4 regions of the Mesorhizobium sp. 8 genome follow, and region 2 is predicted to be linked to each of the others. Evidence: predicted binding sites of a transcription regulator. Region 2 holds the regulator's gene; each other region holds the start of a gene.
The links. The regulator LexA, encoded in region 2, represses DNA repair genes until DNA is damaged. The targets are predictions, from matches to a motif close to TGTTCNNNNTGTGTTCNG.
Positions count from the first base shown of each region.

Region 1: FGU64_RS11385 (2'-5' RNA ligase family protein) is a predicted target of LexA. The motif match lies at 2,180-2,197, and genes of this name have one in related genera.
Region 3: FGU64_RS22860 (cytoplasmic protein) is a predicted target of LexA. The motif match lies at 3,576-3,593, and genes of this name have one in related genera.
Region 4: recA (recombinase RecA) is a predicted target of LexA. The motif match lies at 1,867-1,884, and genes of this name have one in related genera.

Region 1 covers NZ_CP040914.1:2,356,550-2,361,707, forward strand. Annotated here, with positions in the region: gene FGU64_RS11380 (AMP-binding protein) at 1-1,443, opposite strand, end outside; gene FGU64_RS11385 (2'-5' RNA ligase family protein) at 1,514-2,134, opposite strand; gene FGU64_RS11390 (NADPH-dependent assimilatory sulfite reductase hemoprotein subunit) at 2,349-4,079, opposite strand; gene FGU64_RS11395 (assimilatory sulfite reductase (NADPH) flavoprotein subunit) at 4,090-5,158, opposite strand, start outside.
Region 2 covers NZ_CP040914.1:825,256-830,413, forward strand. Annotated here, with positions in the region: gene trpD (anthranilate phosphoribosyltransferase) at 1-340, shown strand, start outside; gene trpC (indole-3-glycerol phosphate synthase TrpC) at 344-1,159, shown strand; gene moaC (cyclic pyranopterin monophosphate synthase MoaC) at 1,162-1,668, shown strand; gene glp (gephyrin-like molybdotransferase Glp) at 1,665-2,870, shown strand; gene lexA (transcriptional repressor LexA) at 2,985-3,722, shown strand; gene FGU64_RS03845 (ComEC/Rec2 family competence protein) at 3,745-5,158, opposite strand, start outside.
Region 3 covers NZ_CP040914.1:4,749,056-4,754,213, reverse strand. Annotated here, with positions in the region: gene FGU64_RS22885 (PAS domain-containing sensor histidine kinase) at 1-896, opposite strand, end outside; gene FGU64_RS22880 (DUF5330 domain-containing protein) at 1,400-1,726, shown strand; gene FGU64_RS22875 (SufE family protein) at 1,846-2,274, shown strand; gene FGU64_RS22870 (DUF6456 domain-containing protein) at 2,288-3,085, opposite strand; gene FGU64_RS22865 (helix-turn-helix domain-containing protein) at 3,104-3,418, opposite strand; gene FGU64_RS22860 (cytoplasmic protein) at 3,720-4,088, shown strand; gene FGU64_RS22855 (MucR family transcriptional regulator) at 4,132-4,557, opposite strand; gene FGU64_RS22850 (S9 family peptidase) at 4,960-5,158, shown strand, end outside.
Region 4 covers NZ_CP040914.1:135,137-140,294, forward strand. Annotated here, with positions in the region: gene FGU64_RS00680 (pseudouridine-5'-phosphate glycosidase) at 1-758, opposite strand, end outside; gene FGU64_RS00685 (carbohydrate kinase family protein) at 810-1,754, opposite strand; gene recA (recombinase RecA) at 2,008-3,093, shown strand; gene alaS (alanine--tRNA ligase) at 3,316-5,158, shown strand, end outside.

The DNA.
Region 1 (5,158 bases), 1.5 Mb from region 2:
GCCGCGCGTAGCGTCCGGCTTGCCGATCACGGCGCTTTCAGCCACCGCGTCGTGCACCAGCAGCGCGCTTTCCACCTCGAAGGGGCTGATGCGGTAGCCGGCCGAGGAGATCAGGTCGTCCGAGCGGCCGACGAACCACAGATAGCCGTCCCTGTCGCGCCGCGCCGTGTCGCCGGTATAGTACCAGCCGTTGCGGAAGGGTTTCGTGTCGAGCCTGCCGCCGGCCTCGTAATAGCCGTGGAACAGGCCGGGCGGCCACGGATCGGTGACCCTGACGCCGATATGGCCGACCTCCTCGTCGGGCATCCGCTTGCCGTCGTCGTCGACCACGTCGACGTCGAAGCCCGGAACCGGCTTGCCCATCGAGCCGGGGCGCACCTCCTCGCCGGGAAAATTGGCGACGATGTTGATCGTCTCGGTCTGGCCGTAGCCGTCGGCGATCACCGTGCCGGTCGCCTTCTTCCAGATGCGCATGACTTCCGGGTTGAGCGGCTCGCCGGCGCCGAGCGAGCGCCGCAGCGAGGAAAGATCATATTGCGAAAGATCCTGCTGCGCGAACAGGCGGTAGACCGTCGGCGGCGCGCAGAAAGTCGTAACCTTCAGCTTACCGATAAGATTGAGGTGCATTTCGGCGTTGAAGGCTGTCGGGCCGTCATAGAGCACGCAGGGCGTGCCGAGCACCATCTGCGGGAACAATATGCCCCAGGCGGCCTTGGCCCAGCCGGTATCGGTGAGCGACCAGTGCACGTCGGAGGGCCGCAGGTCCTGCCAGAACAGGCCCGTCGCCGCATGCGCCAGCGCATAGCCATGGTCGCGCGGCACCATCTTCGGCATCGAAGTGGTGCCGGAAGTGAAATAGGCCATCATCATGTCGCTGGCATGCGTTGTGGGAAGCGCCGCGCGGTCGAGGACGGGCGAGGCGTCCGCCAGCAACGCCTCCAGCGACAGCCAGCCGTCGCGCTCGCCGCCGACGACGATGAAATGCTTCAGCGTCGGGCAGGCGGCGCGGATGGCGTCGACCTTCTCGCAATGCTCGGGCGCGACGATCGCCAGCGTCGCCCTAGCGTGGTTGGCCCGGTATTCGATGTCGTGGGCGGTCAACAGGTTGGTGCCCGGCATCGACACCACGCCAGCCTTCATGCAGCCGAACAGCACCGTGTACCATTCGGGCACGCGGCCGGCGATGACCACGGCGAAATCGCCCGGCCTGGCGCCCAGCGACCGCAAGGCGTTGGCGAAGCGGTTCGACTGCTCGGCAAACCACGAGAACGGCAGGTGCCGCACCGTCTCGCCGTCGCGCGACACGGCGATGATCGCCGTGCGGTCGTCGCGCGCGGCCCAGTCGTCGATGACGTCGAAGGCGAAATTGAACCCTTCCGGAACGACAGGGTGAAAGTTCCGGCGCGCATCGGCATAGGTCCGGTCGACCGACGAAAAATCCATGGCATTGTCCTCCCAGCGACACCGGCAACCTTTTAGCGCAGCGGACTTTATGCAGCCATGGAACCAAAGGCTAGTGCGGGGACACGGGGCCTTCCGAAGAAGGATCATTGTTCGGCCAAGAGCCAAGCACGTTGTACTTCGTCAGACCCCGCTCACTGTGAATCAGATGGAAACGATCGGCTCGGAAGCGGATCGGCTCGATATCCACAGGGCGAATGGCGCGAGCACTGTAAAATAGCGTCATATGCGGCGTCACCAATTCCCCCACCTTCAACCCCTCCTGACGCAGGCGTCCGAAAAGCATGTTGCCAAGTTCTCGAAGCTCCTTGCTTTCAGCAAGCAAAACCGTCGGTCGCCGATCTGGCCGGAAACCGGGAAAAGTCACGGCACGGTAAAGGACAACCTCGAACGATGGCAGGTCAATACGCTCGGCCGCGCGCGTGACCGCAAAGGACACATAACTCGGAATGCGGATATAGTTTCCTATGCCACACAGGGAGATGTGGAATCTTTTTATCGGAATTCCTTTCGCGAAAATCCCGTTGTCGCGCTTGATCCATTCCCGGCATTGAGCGATCTCCGGTCCGGCCCCGCCATCACCGATGCAGGTAAAGACGTACTCAGGTCGCTTTGGACGGCGAGGGTCCAGAGGCTCGATAAAATCGAAGGCGGATTGATCAGAATCAGACATCGTCGTGCTTCCTTGCGAAAACCGACCCTGTCCCGGTGGTGAATTTAGAACAAACAAGGAACAAAAGTAAAGAGAAAAGCCGATGCCGGCTTCCAACCGCAGAGGGCGCGCACCCTGCCCCCTTGCGGGGAGGGGTTAGGGGTGGGGGTATCGAATGCGGATACCTATCAGAATTGTCGCCCCTGACGCGTGACCAGCGGCGCTACCGTTCCCCTCAATCGTTGAAGAACCGGCCTTCCTTCACTTCTGCTACGTGGCCGGCGCGGATGGCGAAGTCGCCGAAGCGTTCGCCCGGCTTCCGGTTGTGCGCGAAATCGCCGATCACCTTGCTCAGGTGATCGAGGATCGCCGGCTCGGCGACGTTCTCCAGCACCATCTTGTTGAGCCGCTGGCCGTGGAAGCCGCCGCCGAGATAGAGGTTGTACTTGCCCGGCGCGCGCCCCGTCAGCGCGATCTCGGCGATGTAGGGCCGCGCGCAGCCGTTCGGGCAGCCGGTCATGCGGATGGTGATCGGCTCTTGCGAAAGCCCGTGCTCAGCCAGGATCGTGTCGATCTTGGTAACCAGCGAGGGCAGGTAGCGCTCGCTCTCGGCCATGGCGAGCCCGCAGGTCGGAAACGCCACGCAGGCCATGGAATTGAGGCGAAGCCCGCTGGCATTGTTCAGCGTGTCGAGCCTGTATTGTTTCAGCAGCGCCTCGATCGCCGGCCGGTCGCCCGGCTCGATATCGGCGATGATGAGGTTCTGGTTCGGCGTGACGCGGAACATGCCCTTGTGCACTTGCGCAATCGCCCGCAGCCCGTCGAACAGCGCGAGATCAGGAAAATTGCTGACGCGGCCGTTCTGGATGAACAGCGTATAGTGCTCGCGCCCGTCCTCGCCGCGCTGCCAGCCGATCGGATCGCCGTTGGAGGTGAAATTGTAGGGTTTCGCCGGCTCCAGCGCAAAACCCAGCCGGGCTTCGATCTCGCTCTTGATGAAATCGAGGCCCTTGTCGTCCACCGTATATTTGAAGCGAGCGCGGCTGCGCTCGACGCGGTCGCCATAGTCGCGCTGCACCGTCATAACGGCGTCGCAGGTCTCGATAACCTTGTCCTTCGCAATGTAGCCGATGACGCTGGCGAGCCTGGGATAGGTCTTCGGCGCGTTGTCCGTGCGGCCCATGCCGCCGCCGATGGCGACGTTGAAGCCTTTCAGTTCCTTGCCTTCGGTGACGGCGATGAAGCCGAGATCCTGCGCATAGACGTCGATGTCGTTGATCGGCGGGATGACGAAGCCGATCTTGAATTTTCGCGGCATGTAGGTCTTGCCGTAGAGCGGCTCTTCCGGCTCGCCGGTCGATGCCGCGCGCTCCTCGCCGTACCAGATCTCGCGATAGGCGCCGGTCTTGGGGATGGCGTGGTCGCTTGCCGCCTTGGCCAGCGCGTAGACCTCGGCGTGCAGGGCCGACAGTTGCGGGTTGATCGAGGCCATGACGCCACGCGCATCGTCGCCGCAGGCCGCCTTGGTGTCGAGCAGCACGTCGTGCAGGCCCTGCATGAGAGCACGCAGGTTCTTCTTGTGCACGTAGTGGAACTGGAAGGTCTGGCGGGTCGTCAGCCGCAACGTGTTGTTGGCGTAGGCGCGGCCGAGCGCGTCGAGCTTCAGCCACTGGCTGGACGACAACACGCCGCCCGGCAGGCGCACGCGCGCCATGAAGCGATAGGCCGGCTCCAGCTTCTGGCGGCGGCGCTCGTCGCGAATGTCGCGGTCGTCCTGCTGGTAGACGCCGTGGAACTTCATCAGCTTGATGTCGTCGCCCGGCACGGCCGCCGTCAGTTCCACTTCCAGCCCGGCGGCGATGGTGCCGCGCAGCTGGTCGCTGTTGGCCTTCATCGTCTCGTCGGGGCTGAGCTTCTCCAGCGGCTGCGAGATGTCGCGGCTGCGGTCGACTTCAATCGTGGTCACGGGCTTTGTCTCAATAAACGTCGATCTGGTAGCGGTGGGAGGCTTGCAGCGCGCCGATGTATTCTGCGGCCGCCTCCCGGCTTTTCGCGCCCTGCTCGGCGACAACGGCGACGAGCGCCTTCTGCACGTCCGGCGCCAGCTTGGCACCGTCGCCGCAGACATAGATGTGCGCGCCGTCCTCAAGCCAGGCATAGACCTCGCGCGCCTCGGCGGCGATGCGGTGCTGGACGTAGACCTTTTCAGCGCCGTCGCGCGAGAAGGCGACGTTCATGCGCGTCAGCACCTCGTCCTTGAGGAAGCCCTGCCATTCGGTCTGGTAGAGGAAATCGCTGTCGAAGTTGCGCTCGCCGAAGAACAGCCAGGATTTGCCGGCGGCACCGCGCGCCTCGCGCTCCTGCAGGAAGGCGCGGTAGGGCGCGACGCCGGTGCCGGCGCCGATCATGATGATCGGCACGTCGTCGCCCGGCAGGCGGAAATGCGGATTGGCCTGCACATAGACCGGCAGCTCGGCGTCGAGGTCGCAACGGTCGGCGAGATGGCCCGAGGCGACGCCGCTGCGCGCCATGCCGTTCAAGTCATAGCGCACGGTGCTGACCGTCAGGTGCACTTCGTCCGGCGCGAGACCCTGGCTGGAGGCGATGGAATAGAGGCGCGGCTGCAATGGCCTGAGGCCGGCGGTGAAGCTTGCCGCGTCGACGCCCGGCACGGGGAAGCGCCTGACGATGTCGATGACGTGATTGCCTTCGAGGAAGGCCCGGCGCGCTTCGGCGGCGGCCTCGCCGCGCAGCGCCTGGAGCTCGCCGGCGCCGGAGAGTTCGGCCCACTGGTCGAGGAAGCGCGGCGTCGCGGCGGTGATCTCAAACGTTGCGCCCAGCGCCTCGCCCAAGGACACCGAACGGTCCTTGACCGCAATGATAGCGGTTGCATCAAGGCCGAGCGTGCCGAGCAGGGAGTCCACCAGCACGGGATCGTTGCGCGGCACGATGCCCAGCGCGTCGCCCGGCTCGAAGGACAGGCCCGAACCCTCGATCGACAGTTCGACGTGGCGCGTCTCCTTGCTGGAGCCGCGACCGGTGAGC
Region 2 (5,158 bases):
CGACGAGATCACCACGACGGGCGAGACGCATGTCGCCGAACTGGCGAACGGCGAAATCCGCACCTTCACGCTGACGCCGGAGGAATTCGGCCTGTCGCGCCACACCAAGGACGAGTTGCGCGGCGGCGACGCGGCCTACAATGCAGAGGCCCTGCGCGGCGTGCTCTCGGGCAAGCCGGGCGCCTATCGCGACACCGTGCTAATGAATGCCGGCGCCGGCCTCGTCGTCGCCGGCAAGGCGGCGACACTGCAAGACGGCATCGCCGAGGCCGCCGCGGCTATCGACGCCGGCAAGGCGCATGCCGTGCTGGAAAAGCTGGTCAAGGTGTCGAACGAATAGGCCATGACCGACATCCTGAAAAAGATCGAAGCCTATAAGCTGGACGAGATCGCCGCCGCCAAAGCGCGCCTGCCGCTGGCCGAGGTCAAGGCGCGGGCGAAGGACGCCGACGCCCCACGCGGCTTTCGCGCGGCACTCGAGCGCAAGCGCGCGCAAGGCCGCTTCGCGCTGATCGCCGAAGTGAAGAAGGCGAGCCCGTCGAAAGGCCTGATCCGCGCCGACTTCGACCCGCCGGCGCTGGCCCGCGCCTACGAAGCCGGCGGCGGCGCCTGCCTGTCGGTGCTGACCGACGCGCCCTCCTTCCAGGGCGCGCCGGAATTTTTGGCCGCCGCTCGCGCGGCGACCGCCCTGCCCGCCTTGCGCAAGGATTTCCTGTTCGATCCCTATCAGGTCTACGAGGCGCGCGCCTGGGGCGCCGACGCCATCCTCATCATCATGGCCTGCGTCGACGACGCCATGGCGCGCGCGCTGGAGGATGCGGCGACCGAGCTTGGCATGGACGCGCTGATCGAGGTGCATGACGAGGCCGAGACCGAGCGGGCGCTGAAACTGTCGTCCCGCCTGATCGGCATCAACAACCGCAACCTGCGTACTTTCGAGACGACGCTGGAAACCTCCGAGCGGCTGGCGAAGCTGGTGCCGGCCGACCGGCTGCTTGTCGGCGAAAGCGGCATCTTCACCCATGCCGATTGCCGGAGGCTGGAGAAGGTGGGCATAGGCACCTTCCTCGTCGGTGAAAGCCTGATGCGGCAGCCCGACGTGACGGCGGCAACCCGCGCCTTGCTCGGCCTCGATGCCGCGATGGCGGCGCAGGCCTGACCATGAGCGGCGCTTCCGGCCTCACCCATATCGGCGCCCGGGGCGAGGCGCATATGGTCGACGTCGGCGCCAAGGCCGAGACTGAGCGCACGGCGGTCGCCGAAGGCTTCGTCTCGATGAAGCGCGAGACGCTGGCGACCATCGTGGCCGGCAACGCGAAAAAGGGCGACGTGCTGGGCACGGCGCGCATTGCCGGCATCATGGCCGCCAAGAAGACGCACGAACTGATCCCGCTCTGCCATCCGCTGCTTCTGACCAAGGTTTCGGTGGACATCGAACCGGTCGAGGCGCTGCCCGGCCTGAAGGTGACGGCGCTGGCGCGCGTCACCGGCAAGACGGGCGTCGAGATGGAGGCGCTGACCGCCGCGTCCGTCGCCTGCCTGACCATCTACGACATGGCCAAGGCGGTCGACCGCGCCATGACGATTTCCGGCATCAGGCTGGTCGAGAAGACCGGCGGCAAGTCCGGCAGCTACAAAGCTGACGAAGACGGGACAGCAGGCCGATGACGCTGGTGCCTGTCGCGGAAGCGCTGACCCGCCTGCTCGACGGCGTCGAGCCGCTGCCGGCAGAAAGCGTGGCCCTGCACGAAGCCCATGACCGCGTTCTGGCCGAGCCGGTCGTGGCCCTGCGCACGCAGCCGCCGTTCGACGCATCGGCCATGGACGGCTACGCCACCCGCGCCGCCGACGTCGCCACCGCCCCTGCCCGGCTGACGGTGATCGGCGCCGCCCCGGCCGGGCGCGCGTTCGACGGCACGGTCGGGCCGGGCCAGGCGGTGCGCGTCTTCACCGGCGCGCCGCTGCCGGCCGGCGCCGACACCATCGTCATTCAGGAAAACGTGCGCGCTCTCGGCGACGGCGCGATAGAGGTGCTGGAGCCCACCGCCGCCGAGCGCAACATCCGTCGTGCCGGGCTGGATTTCCGCGAAGGCGACCTGCTTCTGGAAAAAGGGCGCTTGCTCGATCCGGCGGCACTGTCGCTCGCCGCATCCGCCAACCACCCGCGTCTTGAGGTGGTGCGCCGCCCGCTGGTCGCCATCATCGCCACCGGCGACGAACTGGTGGCACCCGGAGACGCCCTCGGCCCCGACCAGATCATCTCCTCCAATGCCTATGGCGTCGCCGCCGCCGCCGCTTCGGTGGGCGCTACGGCGCTCGACCTCGGCATCGCCGCCGACCGCAAGGAGGCCATCGCGGCGCTGGTCCGACAAGCCGTCGCGGCGGGCGCCGACGTCATCGTCACGCTGGGCGGTGCTTCCGTCGGCGACCACGATCTCGTCCACGACGTGCTGACCGGCGAAGGCATGACGCTGGATTTCTGGAAGATCGCCATGCGCCCCGGCAAGCCGCTGATGTTCGGCCGCATGGGCGCCATCCGCTGCATCGGCCTGCCCGGCAATCCGGTCGCCAGCCTGGTGTGCTCGCAGCTTTTCGTAAAACCACTTCTGGCGAAGCTCGGCGGCCGTCCCTTCGCGCAAGATATCCGAATCGCCCACCTCGGCGCCGCGATGCGGGAGAACGACCGCCGCGAGGACTATGTCAGGGCGGTCGTGCGCGAGGACGACGGGCGTCTTGTTGCCACGCCCTTCGGCATCCAGGATTCCTCGATGCTGCGCAAGCTGGCCGACGCCAACGGCCTGATCGTGCGCGCGCCGCATGCGCCGGCCGCCGCCGAGGGTGACGCCTGCCCGGTGCTGATGCTGCGCTGAACAAATCGTCAAGGCATTCATGAAACTTTAAACGGTTGCGGAACACAACTGGAACAGATAGTGTTTGTTCCGGGTTTGTTTTCCGATTCTGTTTCGAGCGCCTGGGGGTCCGCCATGCTGACACGCAAGCAACACGAGCTTCTCCTGTTCATCCATGAAAGGCTGAAGGAGAGCGGCATCCCGCCGTCCTTCGACGAGATGAAGGAAGCGCTGGACCTTGCCTCCAAGTCCGGTATCCACCGGCTCATTACGGCGCTGGAGGAGCGCGGCTTCATCCGCCGGCTGCGGAATCGGGCGCGTGCGCTGGAAGTGCTGCGGCTGCCCGATTCCATCGCGCCGGGCCTCAACGCGGCGAGGAAGTTTTCGCCGGGCGTCATCCAGGGCGGCCTCGGGCAAGGCGGTCCGGGCGCCGGACGACCCGCCAGGGAAGCGCAGCGCCTGCATGCCGCCGGCAATGACGACGCCGGTTCGGCAGTGTCGATCCCCGTCATGGGCCGGATCGCGGCCGGCGTGCCGATCGCCGCGATCGAACACAGGACTCATTCCATCACCGTCCCCCCCGAGATGATTTCCGGCGGCGAGCACTACGCGCTCGAGGTGAAGGGCGATTCGATGATCGAGGCCGGCATTTTCGACGGCGACACCGTCATCATCAAGAACGCCAATACGGCGACGCCGGGCGAGATCGTCGTGGCCATCGTCGACGACGAGGAGGCGACGCTGAAGCGCTTCCGTCGCAAGGGCGCCTCGATCGCGCTGGAGGCCGCCAACCCGGCCTACGAAACCCGTATCTTCGGCCCTGACCGTGTTTCGGTGCGCGGCAAGCTGGTCGGCCTGATCCGGCGGTATTGAGGGAGCAGCGGCACCGACGCCGTCATCCCGGCCGTGAGCCTGTCCTCCGCCGCTGCTGTTTCTTGTTGCCGGTCTTGCGCTGATACGGCATCAGTCCCCTCGCCTCGCGCGAAAAGGCGCGTTGGGCATGCCATGGGCGATAGTTTTCCTCGACGGCGAAACCGACCTGCGGCGGCCGGTCGGCCGCGACCGGATCGAACGTAATGGCCGCGCTGCCGGAGCGCGCCAGGTCGCTGGCGGTGACGACCGCAACGGGTAGCTTCCGACAGGGATTTTTCGCGGTCGCGTCGGCGATGACGATCAGCGCCGCATAGGCGCAGGCCGGCCGCGCGTCGTCGGCGTTCTGCGCCCACACGACGATAGCGCCGGACGTGTGGCGGGCGACACAGAGCTTGCCCGCGCACAGGAACGGCGTTCCGGACGGCAGATCGAGCGCGGCGTCGGTGGTGACGAAGCGCATGTCCTTGCCTTTGAGCGCCTCGGGTTTCACCAGCGTCTCGGCGTCGAGCGCGCGCCGCCAGTTGTCTGAGGTGAATTCGTTCGGCCGCGCCCGGTTGATGGCGAGTTCGCCGCCGCCGATGGGCAGCGCCACCAGCCGCGCATCCTCGGAAACCAGCACGTCCGGTGTCCTGACTTGATGGATCGTCACCAGCCCGGCCAGCGCAAAGGGCAGCGCCGCCAGCCTGAGCCACGTCGTCGTCATGGTGGCGATCACCAGCGCAACGGTGACCAGCAAGACCGACTGGACAGACACCAGCCCGACGGCGTCGAGCGGCGAGCGCTCGGCGATCCAGCCGGAAATCGCGATCATCGCCGCCAGCCCCTTGCCCATGACGTAGAGAAACGGCCAGTCCGCTCCGAACGGCATGGCTAGCGCGGCAAACACGGCGAACGGCATCACCAGCACCGAGACGATCGGCATCACGGCCAGGTTGGCGAAAAGGCTGAGCGGCGACACGCGCTGGAAATGCCACATGGCATAGAGGGTCGTGGCACTGCCGGCGACGATGGACGTCACCGCCAGGGCGGCGGTCGCGGCCACCATCCGGTGCACGACGGCGCCCGGCCATGAACGGTTCGGCGGCGGCGTCCGGTCGCCGCGCGCTGCACGCCTGTCGCTCCAGCCGGCATAGGCGCCGACAAGGGCCGCGGTGGCGGCGAAAGACATCTGGAAGCTCGGCCCGACCACCTCGTGCGGCGACACGACGATGACGGCGATCGCCGAGATCGCGAGGTTGCGCATGGTGAGCGCCGCCCGGTCGAACAGCACAGCCGTCAGCATCACCGCCAGCATGATGAAGCTGCGCTCGGCGGCAACCACCACGCCTGAGATGAACAGATAGGCCGCAATGGCGAACAAGGCCGCGCCCGCCGCATATTTCTTCACCGGGCGGCGCGAGGAAAAATTCGGAAACAGCGCGAAGGCGCCGCGCAAC
Region 3 (5,158 bases), 890 kb from region 2:
GCGCGCAACAGAGCGAGGAACGTGTCCGAATCTCCCGCCCGCATCAGGTCCAGTGCGAAGGGCCGATACTGGTCGCCGTGCCCGTCCGTTGCAGCGCGCGGCATGCGTAGGCGCAGTTCCAGTCTGCGCAGGTCCGCGCCCTCGCGCAGGTCCGCCAGCGCACTGAGATAGGCCACCCGGTCGGCGATATGCACCCTGTCGAACAGGCCGTTCCCCGCCAGCAGGTCCGGCGACAATCCCAGCAACGGCTCTGCCTTGGTCGATGCCTCCAGAACCTCACCCGTACGCGCAAAGCGCAGGACCACCGCGTCGATGACGTCCTCCAGCGACGTTTCGGCAGGATGTCCGGCGTCACGGCCAAGGTCGAAATGCGCCATGCGCGGGACCAGCGACAGCCCCCAGGCAATCGGGATCAGCCAATGCCATGCAGCGGGAGAAGCCGCAGCCAACGGCAGGAGCGGCGCGAGAGCGAATTGCAACACAATAGCGATTGCGGCGGCCACGGCCGCGCCAATCACCGCGCGGCGCGTGCCGAACACCCAGGCCGCTTCCACCGGCAGTGCCAGAGCCAGGAGGGTGACCGGCGAAGCCAGACCGCCGGCAACGGCAATCAGGCAGGCCAGGCCGATGCTCGCCGCGCCCGCGGACAGCTTCGACGGCAGCGCCAGGCTCCCGCTGGACGAAACCAGCAGGGCAACAAACCAGCAGGTGCCGAACGTGGCGAAGATGGCAAGGAGCGCCATGTCGGCGCCGAGGCGTGCGGCGCTCAATGTGACTGCCGCGCCCGCTGCAAGAAAAGGCGCGGCCATCGTCACGCCGATGAAGCGCCGTTGGGTACGGCGCTGCGGCTCGCCCGCGACGCAAGGATGAACGAGCCGCTCGCAACCCGCGGCCATCGCGTTGCACAAGTCAACGATTCGGGTCGGCAAGGAACTCAACGCAACGCACTCGCATCTGTCTGCTTTGCAGATCGCTTTTGGTTAATCCGAAACTCGCATCCAGCCTTTAAAGAAACGATAAGGCCGGACCATCGAGCCCGGCCATCCCGGCAAATATCGGCATGGCGATCGGCAAAAGCCCGATCGATTGCCGCCATAGTAAATGGCAGGTTAGCCGCCCCTTCGCCCGTTGCCGCCACGACAATGCGACAGCGCGACCGCATGTTCTGTAATTTTCTTATTATAATCAGTATTTTATATGGTTACTTTTAAGTAAATAGATGTCCTTGAGCAAGGATCGGCGAGAAAGGGGTAAAGGCGGGGTTTCCCGGTTCGATAAAATTTGAAGAAAATTGTCCCGCGCCGGTCAAACGCCTCTTCGTGTGTCCATGTCATCATGGGGACCAATCAAGAGGCCGCACCGATAGCCGTGCGTCCCGTCACGACGAGAGGGCAGTCACATGGGTTTTCTGATCAGGGCCGCATTCTGGTTTTCACTGGTGCTTCTGGCGCTGCCGCTGGGCACGGGCTCGGATGAAGCCGGGCAGCCGAGCGTCGGACCGCTGCAGGCGCTGGTCGCCGCCCGCGACGCCGTCGGCGACATCGCGGCAATCTGCGAGCGCAAGCCCGACGTCTGCGCGACAGGCAAGTCCGCCATGCACACGATCACCGTGCGCGCCATGGAAACGGCGCGGATCGCGGCCGAGATGCTGGACGACGATACCGCCCAGCAGGCGGCCGCGCTGGACGCGAAAACCGTCACCGGAAGCGTACCGGCAAAGAACTGACAATTTCCGCTGCGGGCCCTGGCTTCAGGGCAGCGCCGTCGCAGGCCGCCTCCCCTCTCGGCGCCTGCGGCGTTTTCTTTTTCCGTGACGCGGCGCGCCCGTCTCACTATATCCGGGCAATGGCCACGACGATCCAGACGATCCACGACGACTTCTCCCTGCTCGACGCCTGGGAAGACCGCTATCGCTATGTGATCGAACTCGGCGAGGCGCTGCCGTCCTTCCCCGAGACCGAGCGGACACCGACCAACAAGGTGCCGGGCTGCGTCAGCCAGGTCTGGCTGACGACGGAGACTGGCTCCGGCGACAATCCACCGCTGACGTTCCAGGGCGATTCCGACGCCCATATCGTGCGCGGTCTCGTCGCCATCATGCTGGCGCTGTTTTCCGGGCGAAAAGCCAGCGAGATCCTGTCAACCGACGCCGAAGCGACGTTGAAGGCGCTCGGGCTCGACGAACATCTTTCACCGCAGCGCGCCAACGGCCTGCGCTCCATGGTCAAGCGCATCCGGCGCGACGCGGAAGCAGCACTCAGACAGACCGCCTGAGCACGAACCGCCGTCAGTCGATCGTCGGCCGGTAGTCCGGCGTTCCCCAGTGCAAGGTTTGCGGCCGACTCGTTTGCCTTGGCGGGCAATAGTGGCGCGCGAGCGCGGCGAGCGCGGTCTTGAGGACGATCTTGGCAGAGCGGACAGGCCAGCCGCGTTCGCTTTCGACCAGTTCCAGCCCTTTCAGGAAGCAGCAGACATCGATCAGCACGCCTGACAATTCGGGTCCGACCGCGGCTATGGCCTTTTCCACGCGCTGGCGGGCTGCAAGGGCTGCGTCCGTCAGGTCGGCCATACCGCCCGCGCCGCCGCGCTTGCCCGAAGAGACGCTGGCGATCCAGTTGGCGCCCAGCCTCGGCATGATCTGGCCACGCGTATAGTCGACACGCAGCCGCTCGCCGGCCCGGTACTCCTCCGGCGTCAGGAACGGCGTGCCGTCCTTGGCGCGGCGTCGGGCGAGTTGGCCCAGCGGCGATTCCGACAGGTTTGCCAGAACAGCCGGCGCATCCGGCTCTCCTTGAAGAACCACGACGCCGATATCGCGCTGCCGCTCTGCAGAGCGCATGGCCAGCAACCGCTTGGCAAGGGCATGCCCTTCATCCGACAGGCCGACGGTGTGGGAAGCCCGCACCACGACACCGCGAGACGCCAGAAGATCGATGAGATCGCCGGCCACGGCGATGACGCCGCGGTCGCCGGCCTCGAGCAACAGTTTCGTCCCGCTCGCCGCCGGCCGCATCGATGCCGGCCCGAGTGACAGAAAGCGCAAGACGCGCCGGCCCGCGTCCGGCGTGGAAGTCACATGCTGCATGATTGACGGTCCCGAGGCTCAGATATCCAGCCGGCTGCGGAAAGCAGCGTGCGCGATCCGTTCCAGCGTCAGCACGACGCGGTCGAATTCCAGGTCGTCGCGCATGTCCTCGATCACCTGGCAGGCGTGCGCGACCGTGGTGCGGTCACGGCCGAAGCCCCGGCCGACCTCGGCCTGCGTCAGCCTGAGCACCACATGGGCGACATACATGGCAATCTGGCGGACGCGCGATGCGGTCATGGAATTGCGGCCGGCGCTGCGCAGTTCCTTGCTGGATACGGAAAAGAAGGCCGCGGCGATGTCGATCAGGCATTCGCACATCTCGATCGCCACTTCATCCCGCCGCTTGGACGTCGGATGGAACCCATCGGGGGCAGCACGGTCGGGAAGCCTTTCAACCGGCGGCTCTTGACGAAGGATCGAAGGCGTCGAATGCACGGAACTTCCTCCATTAGGAATAAGTTCCTTTATATTTCCTGACAGCCTTCATGTGAACATAGAGAGAACATTTATTCGGCGCGGTGCGCTCTAAGCCTTTGTTACAAATAAGCTTTATTTCTTCCCACGGAATTCCGGCATCGCCGATATCCCCGCTTCCACTACCGCTCCGATAGTTGACGCCTGGCTGAACGGGATGGCGGGCATGGGACGACTGGAAGAGGAGGCGAAAGCCTTCGGCAGGACGAAAACCGAAGAAGAGGATCAGGCGCGCCAACGGGTGGCGCTCAGCCTGCTGTGCGGCATCGACATCGCCGATACTTTCGCAGCATCGCCTGAAAGCCGAACCAGGCTGATCCGTCACATCGAACGCCTGATCGAGCGCGAACGGCAGAAAGGGATGCGGCGGCACTGGGGTTACGACCTCAATCGGCACATAGCCCTGAAGCAGGTTCTCGATCGGCTGTGCGGGCGCCCGGCCAGGAGCGCCTCGTGCCGAAACAGGGCGGATGGCGCGATCAGAAGATGGACAGGCAAACGAAAACGGCGCCCGAAGGCGCCGTGATCGATAACAAGGCCCGACAAGCGGGCAGAGCGGAACCGCGCGGCTATCTGCCTTTGCGCTTGCGTCCCAGGCCCATCTTCTTGGCCAGTTGCGAGCGGGCCGCCGCGTAGTTGGGGGCCACCATCGGATAGCTCGGGTCCAGGCCCCACTTCTCGCGATACTGATCGGGCGTCATGTCGTAATGAGTCATGAGGTGCCGCTTGAGCGACTTGAACTTCTTCCCGTCCTCGAGACAGACGATATAGTCGTCATGCACCGACCGCTTCGGATTGACGGCCGGCTTCTGCTTATCGGCCACCGGCGGCTCGCTGCTGGTGCCGACGCGCCCCAGAGCGGCATGAACATCGGCGATCAGGTTCGGCAATTCTGCCGCCGGAACGGGATTGTTGCTGACATAGGCCGCCACGACGTCGGCGGTCAGTTCGATCAGCATGTCGCTGTTTCGAGGAGGTGTTTCGGCGATATCCATCTCTATAGGGTCCCAACGTGAGTGTGTTTTTCTGCCCGTTCGTCCATCGTCGGGCTATTTTCATGTCGCAGGATAAAGACCTTACGACCCACAGTACGGCCCTTTCATGAACCGGATGATCTGACAAGTCAATTGATCTAGAGAATTATAGACAGGGTCGTATAGCTAATATTTCTAAGCGTATTCGTTCTTGGCTCCCTAATATAACGCCACGTCTCGACTTGGCGGCTTATTCAACCAGCGTGATAGAGCGCAGGTCACCAAATACAACCGCCTCCGATCCCGCCAGCCGGCAATGCCTGGAAATCCGTCGCACTCGCCCTGTGCTTCGACGCCGGGCCTTGAACAAGGCGCCGAGGCGTGTTCATTCGAAGCTCAACCGAACCAGCACAGCGAATTGCCATGTCCCGCAAGTCCGTTTTTCCGCAAGCAGCCGCCCCGCAGGCACAGAAGCGTCCGGTTTCGCAGACGCACCATGGTATCACCCAAACGGACGACTATGCCTGGATGCGCGCGGACAACTGGCAGGACGTATTTCGCGACCCTTCCCTGCTCGATCCGGAAATCCGCGCCCAACTGGAAGCCGAGAATGCCTATCAAT
Region 4 (5,158 bases), 690 kb from region 2:
TGCGCCGCTTCGATGTAGCCGGCCATTTCGGCGGCCGGGATTTCGTGGTCTTCCGGCACCGGGTTGGCGACCAGCATGCCGCCTTCCAGCCCGAGCGCCCGTCGGACATTGAACAACGCGGCGATCTTTTCGGGCGAATCGAGCACCAGCGGCGCGCGGAACGGCGACTGCCGGGACCAGAAGGCCGGCATCACCTCGCAACCGTTGCCGATCACCGGCACGCCGCGCGTCTCCAGCACCTCCAGCGTCTTTTCGATGTCGAGGATGGCTTTGGCGCCGGCGGAGACGACGATGACGGGCGTGCGCGCCAGTTCGTCGAGATCGGCCGAGATGTCGAAGCTCGTTTCCGCCCCCTTGTGCACCCCGCCGATGCCGCCGGTGGCGAACACCTTGATGCCGGTGAGCGCGGCGCAAATCATGGTGGCCGCGACCGTGGTGCCGCCGGTGCGCCCTTCGGCCACCGCGAAGGCGAGGTCGGCGCGCGAAAGCTTCATGGCGTCGACCGTCATGGCCAGCGATTCGCGCTCGCCGTCCGACAGGCCGATCTTGATGCGGCCGTTGACGACGGCGATGGTGGCCGGCACGGCACCCTCTTCGATGATGATCTTTTCCACGTCCGCCGCCATCGCACCGTTGTCGGGGTAGGGCATGCCATGGGTGATGATGGTCGATTCCAGCGCCACCACCGGACGCTTGGCGGCAAGGGCTTCCGCCACCGGCGGGTGGATGTCGAGGAAGGGACGGGCGCTCTCAAGCATGGTGAAATCTCCAGTGGCGGGCACGGCGGCGCCGGCTTCGCTTGTCCAGCCTCATGCCATTTCCTGCGGTTCGGGCACAAGGGCCAGCGCTGCGGCAAAGTCCGCCGCCGTGAAATCCGGCACCGCATGCGGGCTTTCGATGGCTAGTAGCGCCGCCGCAGCGCCTTCGCGCAGCGCCTTCCGCAAGGCCTGCCCGCCGAGCACGGCCGCGACCGTGGTGCCGGCCAGCGCATCGCCCGCGCCGGTCACGTCGGCAACATGGCGCGGGGCGGGCGGCACAATGGTGAAGGCGCCTTTCGCGTCGAAGCCGATCAGCGGCCCGTCGCCGGCGCTGATGACCCCACCGGGGAGGCCGAGGGCACGCAATCCGGCCACGAGATCCGCCGCCGGCGCTTCCTTCTGCAATCCGGTCAGGGCTGCAGCCTCGCGACGGTTCATGAACAGCAGCGTCAGCCGGTCGAGAACCGGTTTCAGCCGCACCGCCTTGGCCGGCGAAATGGCGATGGCGAAGACCGGCTGGCCGCCGGCCGGCGGTACCAGCCGCTCAAGCGCGGCTTCCGGCAGGTTGGCGTCGAGGAACAGCGCATCCGCCGTTGCCGCCGCCTCGCGCAGCTTGGCGCGCCGCACCTGCTTGGGGAAGGCGAGATCGTAAAGCCCCATGTCGGCAAAGCCGACGACCAGTTCGCCTTCGGCGTCGAGGATGGCCGTATAGCTCGGCGTCGTGCGGTCGAGGAAAACGGCCGACAGGTCCTCGATGCCGGCTTCGGCGATGGCGCGCGCCACCGTTTCGGCGGCTGCGTCGCCGCCGCGCAGCGACCCCAGCGAGGCGGACGCGCCGCGCCGCACCGCCGTGCGCAGCGCGTTGAAGACGCCGCCGCCGACGTCCTCGCGCATCGTGCCGGGGTTGGAGGCGGCGGCTATATAGGTGCCGCTCACCTGGCCGCGCCGGTCAATATGCGCGCCGCCGACGGCGAGGATATGCGGCGCGCGCGTCATGCCGGGCACCGGTCCCGCCCAGCGGCGATCATGGCGCCAAAGCCGAATCGCCCCTGGCCGGAACGGCCGTCGTACCCTGCGCGGCATATGGATACATTCGAAGTAGAATAGGTAAAACAAAAAAAGAACAAAATAGAATCATCCTTTTTTATCAAATATATACGACCCTTGCCAAAATGGAACAAAAGCGGTACATATTCGCAGGGTCCACCGGGCTCTCCGGCCTTCATTGACGACCAAGGGGTGATGTATCATGGCTCAGAACAGTTTGCGGCTTGTAGAGGATAAATCGGTGGACAAATCAAAGGCGCTGGACGCCGCTCTCTCGCAGATCGAGCGCGCCTTCGGCAAGGGCTCGATCATGCGCCTGGGCGCCAACGAGCAGGCGGTCGAGATCGAGACGGTGCCGACCGGTTCGCTGGGGCTGGACATTGCGCTCGGCGTCGGCGGCTTGCCGCGCGGGCGTATCGTCGAGATCTACGGGCCGGAAAGCTCGGGCAAGACGACGCTGGCCCTGCATACGGTGGCCGAAGCGCAGAAGAAGGGCGGCATCTGCGCCTTCGTCGACGCCGAACACGCGCTCGACCCCGTCTATGCCCGCAAGCTCGGCGTCGATCTGGAGAACCTCCTGATCTCGCAGCCCGACACCGGCGAGCAGGCGCTGGAGATCTGCGACACACTGGTGCGTTCCGGTGCCGTCGACGTGCTGGTGGTGGATTCCGTAGCGGCACTCACGCCGCGCGCCGAAATCGAGGGCGAGATGGGCGACGCGCTCCCGGGCTTGCAGGCCCGCCTGATGAGCCAGGCGCTGCGCAAGCTCACCGCCTCCATCTCGCGCTCCAACACCATGGTCATCTTCATCAACCAGATCCGCATGAAGATCGGCGTCATGTTCGGTTCGCCCGAGACGACCACTGGCGGCAACGCGCTGAAATTCTACGCCTCGGTGCGTCTCGACATCCGCCGCATCGGCTCGGTCAAGGACCGCGACGAGGTCGTCGGCAACCAGACCCGCGTCAAGGTGGTCAAGAACAAGCTGGCGCCGCCCTTCAAGGTTGTCGAGTTCGACATCATGTATGGCGAGGGCGTGTCGAAGACGGGCGAGCTGATCGACCTCGGCGTCAAGGCCGGCGTGGTGGAGAAGTCCGGCGCCTGGTTCTCCTACAACTCCCAGCGTCTCGGCCAGGGGCGCGAGAACGCCAAACTGTTCCTGCGCGACAATCCCGAGCTTGCCCGCGAGGTCGAGATGGCGCTGCGCCAGAATGCCGGCCTGATCGCGGAAAAATTCCTCGAGAACGGCGGCGAGGGTGACCTGCCCGACGAAGCCGCCGAGATGTAGGCTTGGCTCCTTTCCTCGCCCCCACGAAGTGGGGGAGAGGTGGCTCGGGCGAAGCCCGAGACGGAGAGGGGGCTGCTGCCATTTAAAGATAACTTGGACCGCCGACCATGGGCCGGCGGTTTTGCCGTTTTCCGGCTCCGCCTTTTCTGGACAGCGCCATGAGCCGCCGTTAAGAGAGGGCGTTTCGCCGGGCCGGCCGGCATTTCCTGCAAGGACAGACGAATGAGTGGCGTCAACGATATCCGGTCGACCTTCCTCGATTATTTCAGGAAGAACGGGCACGAGGTCGTGGCGTCCAGTCCGCTCGTGCCGCGCAACGACCCCACCCTCATGTTCACCAATGCCGGCATGGTGCAATTTAAGAACGTCTTCACCGGGCTGGAGAAGCGTCCCTATTCGCGCGCGACGACCTCGCAGAAATGCGTGCGCGCCGGCGGCAAGCACAACGACCTCGACAATGTCGGCTACACCGCGCGCCATCTCACCTATTTCGAGATGCTCGGCAACTTTTCCTTCGGTGACTACTTCAAGGAACGCGCCATCGAGCTTGCCTGGAATCTGATCACCAGGGATTTCGGCCTGCCGAAGGACAAGCTGCTGGTCACCGTCTACCACACCGACGACGAGGCGGCTTCGCTGTGGAAGAAGATCGCCGGCTTTTCGGAAGACCGCATCATCCGCATCCCCACCTCTGACAATTTCTGGGCGATGGGCGATACCGGCCCCTGTGGCCCGTGCTCGGAGATTTTCATCGATCGCGGCGAGCACATCTGGGGCGGCCCGCCCGGTAGCCCGGAAGAGGACGGCGACCGTTTCCTGGAATTCTGGAACCTCGTCTTCATGCAGTACGAGCAGGTGACGAAGGATCAGCGCACTGACCTGCCGCGCCCGTCCATCGACACCGGCATGGGACTGGAGCGTATGGCTTCCATCCTGCAGGGCGTAGAAAGCGTCTTCGAGACGGACCTGTTCCGCCACCTGATCGAGGCCACCGCCTCGGCGCTCGGCAAAGGTCCGGACGCCGAGAACACCGCGTCGTTCCGCGTCATCGCCGACCACCTGCGCTCGTCCGCCTTCCTCATCGCCGACGGTGTTTTGCCGTCCAACGAGGGCAGGGGCTACGTCCTGCGCCGCATCATGCGCCGCGCCATGCGCCACGGCCAGCTGCTGGGCGCGGCCGAGCCGCTGATGTTCAAGCTGGTGCCGGCGCTGGTGCGCGAGATGGGCCAGGCCTATCCGGAACTCATACGCGGCGAGGCGTTGATCACCGAGACGTTGAAGCTGGAAGAGACGCGCTTCCGCAAGACGCTGGCGCGCGGCCTGACGCTGCTCGAAGATGCGGCTGGCGGGCTTTCCGCCGGCGACATGCTGGACGGCGAGACCGCCTTCAAGCTCTACGACACCTATGGTTTCCCGCTCGACCTGACGCAGGATGCGCTCCGCCAGCGCTCCATCTCCGTCAATCTCGACGGCTTCAACGACGCCATGCAGCGTCAGCGCGCCGAGGCGCGCGCCAACTGGGCGGGTTCCGGCGAGGCGGCGACCGAGACGATCTGGTTCGGTCTGCGTGAAAAGTTCGGCGCTACGGAATTCCTCGGCTACGACACCGAGAAGGCCGAGGGCGTCGTGCAGGCGCTGGTCCAGGGCGGCAAGGAGGTGGATAGTGCTGCCGCCGGCGAAACGGTCGCTGTCGTCGTCAACCAGACGCCGTTCTACGGCGAGTCCGGCGGCCAGATGGGCGACACCGGCACCATCGCCGGCGACGGTTTTTCCATCGATGTCACCGACACCCAGAAGAAGGCCGACGGCCTGTTCATCCATCTCGGCAAGGTCGCCAGGGGCACGGTGAAGACGGGCGCTGCGGTCGAGCTCGCGGTCGATCATGCCCGCCGCTCGAAGCTGCGCGCCAACCATTCGGCCACGCACCTCATCCACGAGGCGCTGCGCGAGGTGCTGGGCACGCATGTCGCGCAGAAGGGCTCGCTTGTAGCGCCCGACCGCCTGCGCTTCGACATCTCGCACAACAAGGCGATTTCGCATGACGAGCTCGAACAGGTCGAACAGA